2 regions of the Lysinibacillus sp. UBA6686 genome follow, and region 1 is predicted to be linked to the other one. Evidence: riboswitches for the same ligand, from Rfam matches in the RefSeq annotation. Region 1 holds a riboswitch; the other holds the start of a gene.

Region 1 (3,429 bases):
TTATTAATCTAAATATCAGTTTCCTAGTATTTAATTTATTCATATATTCACCTTCTTTACGCAAATTAAGATAAGTGTACCATAAAAATTTTACGTTCTGACACAATAAAGGTAGGGATGAATGATGGAAAAAGAAATTTTGCAGCTTTTTAGTAATTTAACAGAGCGTGACCGTGAAATTCAATACGATTCTTACGAAGAATTGATGAAAATTATGCAAGAACCAGTTGATTGGACATATGCAGTTTGGGAACAACTTGTCCAAGCTCTTACATATAAAGATGGTCATATGCGCGCACTTGCAGCACAATTTTTATGCGCATTAGCAGCTAAAAGTGATCCAGAAGAAAGAGTATTGGAGGACTTTTTAAAGATTTGGGCTGTAACATATGATGAAAATACTGCAACGGCAAGGAATACTCTACAGGCCATCTGGAAAATAGGTTTAGCAGGGCAGGTACAACGGGATTTAGTTATTTCTTATTTGGCTAAAAGATTTCAGACATGTCTAGATGAAAAACATCCAACATTAATACGTTATGATATTGTAGTATCTTTTAAGAAATTATATGATGCTACGAATAATTCAAAGGTGCTAGACATTGTGAAACGTTTAATTGAGGAAGAGCAAGATATGAAATACAAAAAGAAATATAGGGCAGCCATTCGTTAAAAATAATGGAATGGCTTTTTTTAATGCAAATCCTTTTATGAATAGAAAAAAGTTTACTATAATATAGGAAAAAAGTAAGGGGATTCATACATGAGCATTTATAATTATTTAGTAAAGAAGCCAAACGGTGAGATTTTATCAATGGAGACCTATCGAGGAAAGACGCTGTTAATTGTCAACACAGCTAATCAATGTCGTTTTACATATCAGTTCGAAGACTTGCAAAAAATGTACGATAAATATGGCAAGGAAAACTTTGTTGTGTTAGGCTTTCCTTGCGATCAATTTGGAAATCAAAACCCTGAAGATGGTGAGCAAACTACACAACTTTGTCAGGTTAACTATGGTGTAACATTCCCGATTTTTGAGGTAGTGCAGGTCAATGGTGATGCAACACATCCACTGTTTAATTATTTAAAGCATGAGGTCGATTACCGCGCATTTGGAAAAGCAAGCATGCAGGAAAAAATGCTAGCAGAATCAATAGTTCAAATAGCACCTCGTTTTTTAGAAGGACGTAATATCCGCTGGAATTTCACAAAATTCTTAATCGATGCAAATGGTAAAACAGTAGAACGCTTTGAGCCTACTGATTCTCAGCTTGATATCGAGCAGGCTATTGAAAAAATACTATAAATTTCTAGTACAACTATAAAACTTTTATCTTTATAGTTTTTCATAATAATATGTGATAAACTGCTTTATAAGTGAATAGCTCTTGCAGGATAAGGGTACTAAGATAGTATAATCGGGAATTCGGTGAAAATCCGAAGCTGTTTCCGCAACTGTAAGTACAGGAATCATAATCGTAGACCACTGTCAATTTGATGGGAAGGTTTTTATGACATACATTACATTAAGTGATGTACACTGTACAAGCCAGGAGACCGACCTTTATTTGAACGTATAAATACTCTTCGGAAGCTAGGAGGATATACGGCAAATACGTAGTCTCTTTCGTATCTATATACGATTCTAATTATGTTATTTTCGTCGTTCCTTAGGAGTAGGAACGGCGTTTTTTATTTTGATTCAGCCCCTTATATGGGCAGGATAGAGGTTTTCTTCCTATCAGTGGGCGTTTTATACGCCTTTGAATCAAGAAAAATCCAGACGCAATTACGTTAGGGCACAATTGATTGTGTAAAGAAAGTGAGGATTTAGAGTTGAAAAAAGATGCGCGTTATTCTTGTTATCCATTTATGCGTGAAAAAGCATCTACAGTGGATTTTGAAATACGAACAGATAGCCTTACTACACATATAGGAATGGCTTTGACAGCAGTAAAAAAAGAGGCAGTAGAGGTTGTTGCACAAGATCTCTATACAATCCTACCAATGGCCTACCATGTTAATGGCTCGGTTCGAGGTAAATTAGCGGTCAGTGAAGAGGATTTAGCATGGCTAAGTGCTCGCTATGATTTTTATGTTAGTTATGTGAAAGAGGAGATTCAGAGCTTTGTATTACCTCAAGGAACAGAGGCTGCTACTGCATTACATGTATGTCGTAGTGAGGCAAAAAAATCTTATCGTATTTTGCATAAGGTATCTGACGAAAAGGAAGTACCGACAATTCTTTTTGATTATTTAGGACTACTAGCCAATGTATTTTTTGTGATGGCTGTTTATATGAATAAGCAAGCAGGGATTGCTGAAATTCCGTTTGAAAGCAAGTCATACCCTATGAAAAAGAAAAAGGAGAATAAATAAAATGAAGAAATTGTTGAAGCTTCAATGGCTTTCAGTAATGATGCTGTCGCTCATATTAGTAGGTTGTGGTGCGAAGGATGAAGCAACTACTAAAGAAGATATTACTAAGGAAGATCAAATCGAAAAAGCAAGCTATAAAGTGAAGGATGACCGTGGTATAGAGGTTGAGTTTGATGAAGTACCTAATACAATTATTTCATTACAACCAAGCAATACAGAAATTTTATTTGCTTTAGGTGTTGGCAATCAAATTGTTGGGGCAACTGACTATGATACGTATCCGGAAGAGGCACAAAAAATTGAACGTGTTTCTAATTCTGTTACATTTAATAGTGAGCGTATTTTAGCTTTGAAGCCAGATGTGGTCATTGCTTATACAACAGGAAAAGATGAAGATAACTTAAATGCTCTAAAAAGTCTTGAAGATGCAGGTATAAAAGTATTTGCCATTCAATCTGCAGCTTCATTTGATGATGTATATGGAGATATTGAACAGATAGCAACGGTTATGGGAATTGAAGATAAAGGTGTAAAATTAAACGAGGATATAAAATCAAAAATTGCTGAGGTACAAGCAAAAGTTAAAGATGTAAAAGCACCAAAAAATATCTATTTAGAAATTAGCCCAAAACCAGACATCTATACAGCGGGCTCTGGTACATTCCAACAGGAAATTTTAAATATTGCCAATGTAAGCAATGTATTTGCTGAACTCCAAGGCTGGAAAAAAGTAACCGAAGAAGATGTTATTGCGAAAAATCCAGAAGTTATTTTAACTACGGTAGGCTATACAAAAGACCCAGAAGCAGAAATTCTTACGCGTGATGGGTGGAATTCTATCACAGCTATTCAAAACAAAGCAGTTTATTATATAGATAATGATATTACAAACCGCCCTGGCCCTCGTATTGGTGAAGCTGTTGAGCTAGTAGCAAAGGCTGTTTATCCTGAATTATTTAAATAAAACATAAAACCTGCAAGCTGTCCAAAATAAGGGCAGCTTTTTTGTATTTTTTAACCTAATTTTAACCTTCAGATTGTATTTTG
Region 2 (3,429 bases), on a different contig from region 1:
CCAGTGCGAGAAATAGGTAACCCAGCCTATTGGCGAGTTACTTTACAACTGCTGATTATCTTTACAATTGCAGAACTATCCTATCGTTTTATCGAAATGCCGATTCGTAAGGATGGGTTCCGCTGTTACTTTAGACAGTACTTTGTATTCAATAAACACAAATGGGGAAGCTTCACGCTTGCCAGGAAAATTTCAACCACGCTCATTCCACTTTTCCTCCTAGTATTTTTTACAGGAATGACAGGGGTTGTGGGCGAAGAAAAAATAGAATCGATTGAATCACGGCCAACGACTATTAAAATAGATGGTGGAACAGAGCAGCATTCAACCCATCATGATGCTGAAAAGGAGCAGGAAACATCTCAGCCAGGTTCGTTAAGTGATGAAGAAGAGGGTGTTGATTCAAATACGGATCAAAATGCAGTAGAGCCTGAGCAGGGGGAAAATGAGACAGAAGTTCATGAATCGTATAGTGGAATATTAGCTATTGGCGATTCTGTAATGATAGATATTGCTCCGAGCTTACATAATATCTACCCCAGCATTACGATAGATGCAAAGATTGGTCGCCAAGTTTCACAAGCGGTTAAATTAGCTCCTTATTATGCAAGCTTTAATCAACCAGATAAAGCAGTCATCATTCAGCTTGGAACAAACGGGTATTTTACCAATACACAAATTGATACTCTTTTAAAGGCTTTTTCCAATGCTGATATTTATTTAGTAAATACGCGTGTACCTCGTTCTTGGGAGGGGAAAGTAAATCAAGCATTGCAACAGAAAGCACAGGAATATGAAAATATTACTTTAATTGATTGGCATGCAACTGCAATTAACCATCCTGAGTTTTTCGCTCCAGACGGCGTACATTTAGAGCAAAAGGGGATTGCTTCTTTAACAAATCTAATTCAACAAGCTATAGATGCGATTCATTGATTCGTATAAAAATCATAAATAGCCCGCAAACATTTTTTACAAATATTTAAGTATGGTTGAAACCTTTTTAATGGTTGCCCGTATTACTAGAATACATTTTTAATGAATTGCACTTAAAAAGGAGAAAAACATTTTTGAACTATTGAACAAAACAATTACTTTTTGTCATGTACTTAATTACGATTGCTGATGCATACTACTCAACATTACTGATTGAACCAAAAGCGCCCCCACAGCATCAGACGATTAAAGCATCTGCAATGACAACCATTCAAGTACGGTAGCAAACCTTATAAAAAGAAACAAACAGCAAAAAGCCTGAAGACTTCTATACTTCAGCCTATCAAGCAATTGCTGCAGAGTACTAAGAAGACAAAAGAAAAAATTTATAAAGCTAAGATGGATAGATTAAGTGAAAGACACAGCTATATGCGGGGCTCACCGTTTATTATTTATCACAATCACCGTATACGTTGCTGAAAACAGATGAAACAAAAGCTGCATTTGACTGTGCAGCTTTTTGTTTTGCTTAATATTTAAATGGATAAACCCTTTTTGGATATGATTTGCCCGCTCACTCTCTATTATAATCTAATTGTGTTATCATTTTGCTTTTTAATAGGAATAGTAATATTGATACTAGATGTTTACTTCCTCTTTTAAAGCTTACTACTTCTATAAAGCATAATTCTTTTTGTTAAACTATTTTGAAAAATAGAAATATATGCTAGACTTAACATTAAGTGAATAAGAATTGCAGTATAAAGGTGCTCTTTTAAGAGCTTAATAGGGAATTCGGTTTAAAGCCGAAGCTGTTTCCGCAACTGTAAGTGTAGATGACTACAGAAAATACCACTGTCGAACAAGGAAAAATGCCTTCAGTAGATGGGAAGGTTCTGAATAGGATACACGAGCCAGGAGACCTGCCTTTATTCCATCGTATTAACTCTCTTCGGAAGCTAGGAGAACTTACGGCAAATAGACGGACAGGCAAACTACGTTTTTGCGCCTTTTTTCTGTTTTCCATTAGATGCTTCCCCATTTTGGAGAAGCATCTTTTTATTTTCGAGTTAATTGCAAAAACATTCACGAAATAATAAAAATAGGAGGTTTTACAAATGGTTCGTTTCAAAAAATGGTGGCATTTAGCGTTAGTCCTACTTTTAGCATTTTCGCTCGTAACACCATCAGCCAGTGCAGCAGTATTACAGCCTGTAAGTCAAGAAGCACAATCAGCAGATTTTGATGTTCAGTTATCAGTAAAAGGTTTATGCGGTACTGGTTCATGCCATGAAATTTTAGAAGGAACAACAGTAAATGTTCAAGAAGGGACAACTGCGCTAGAGCTTGTAGAGCAAGTATTAGATGCCGAGGGTATTCCTTATGTAGTAGTTTCTACTCAATATGGTCCATATCTTCAATCAATTGATGGACTTGCGGCAGGCAGTTTAAATGGTTGGGATGGCTGGGTCTACACTGTAAATGGATATAGCCCCAATTTTGGATTAGCTGAGTATGAATTACAGGCTGATGATGTCGTTCATATTTATTACACTACATGGGCTAAATTAGAAACAGCAAGTGTAATTGCAGTAAATGATAACAATCCATCCGTTACGGTAAATTTAACTGGTGATTTATTTACGACACCAAACGGCTCTAATTTAGCAAACTGGACAATTAACACAGGGACAACAGCATTAACAGCTCAGTCAGTTACTATAAATGCAAACCAACAAGCTGTTATTACATTTGCAGGTCAAGCACAAGCAGGTACTATTACCATTACAGCCTCTGCTAATGCTTTATTCGGTAGTTCAGCAAGTGAGCCACTTGAAGTAAAAGTACAATAGCTAGATAAATGGATACTGACAAGATGAATTAATTCAGCTTGTCAGTATTTAATTATTTATAAAGGAAGTGAGTGTTTATATGACTATATGGAAAAAGCAGCTACATATAGCAGTTATTTTTATTTTAATCGTATCGCTATTTTCTCCAGTCACTGCAATTAAGGCACAGCATTTTGAAGGGGATTTACTCGATCCTACTCCAAACATCAATGATATTGAACCCGATGATTCAGAAGAGCAGGATAATGCTACAGAGTCTAAGAATGAAATAGATGTAGAGGATTTAACAGAACAGGAAAAAGCACCGCATACAGATGAAGAAGCTGAATTAGATGATCTTATACCATTAGAAGATGCAGCGGAACTAGCTCCATTAGTAGAAAATGCGCCCATTGCAATTAGCGATATTCAGCTAAACACTGAGGAACCTTTACTATTATTAGTAGGAGAAACATTTCAACTTACTGCCACTAACGCAACAACAGATGATAGTGCCACAGTTACATGGTCTTCAAGCAACTCTGGAATTGCAACAGTTGACACAAATGGGAGCGTAATTGCTCAGGCAATCGGAGAGACAGTCATTACCGCCCAATTAGATGGTGGATCTAAAACAGTTATTGTATATGTTATTTCACCC

Evidence for each region. Region 1 has a riboswitch for cobalamin ahead of B2R82_RS03185 (hypothetical protein). Riboswitches for the same ligand answer to the same signal wherever they lie in the genome.
Region 2: linked by a shared signal. The riboswitch ahead of B2R82_RS23775 (DUF4430 domain-containing protein) and the one ahead of B2R82_RS03185 (hypothetical protein) in region 1 are both predicted to bind cobalamin.

Annotation. Positions count from the first base shown of each region.
Region 1 is NZ_DKJS01000011.1:56,645-60,073, forward strand. It holds gene ytvI (sporulation integral membrane protein YtvI) at 1-43, opposite strand, end outside; gene B2R82_RS03175 (hypothetical protein) at 125-673, shown strand; gene B2R82_RS03180 (glutathione peroxidase) at 764-1,309, shown strand; cobalamin riboswitch at 1,386-1,583, shown strand; gene B2R82_RS03185 (hypothetical protein) at 1,840-2,382, shown strand; gene B2R82_RS03190 (ABC transporter substrate-binding protein) at 2,384-3,346, shown strand.
Region 2 is NZ_DKJS01000085.1:179,171-182,599, reverse strand. It holds gene B2R82_RS23780 (acyltransferase family protein) at 1-936, shown strand, start outside; cobalamin riboswitch at 1,685-1,881, shown strand; gene B2R82_RS23775 (DUF4430 domain-containing protein) at 2,055-2,789, shown strand; gene B2R82_RS23770 (S-layer homology domain-containing protein) at 2,869-3,429, shown strand, end outside.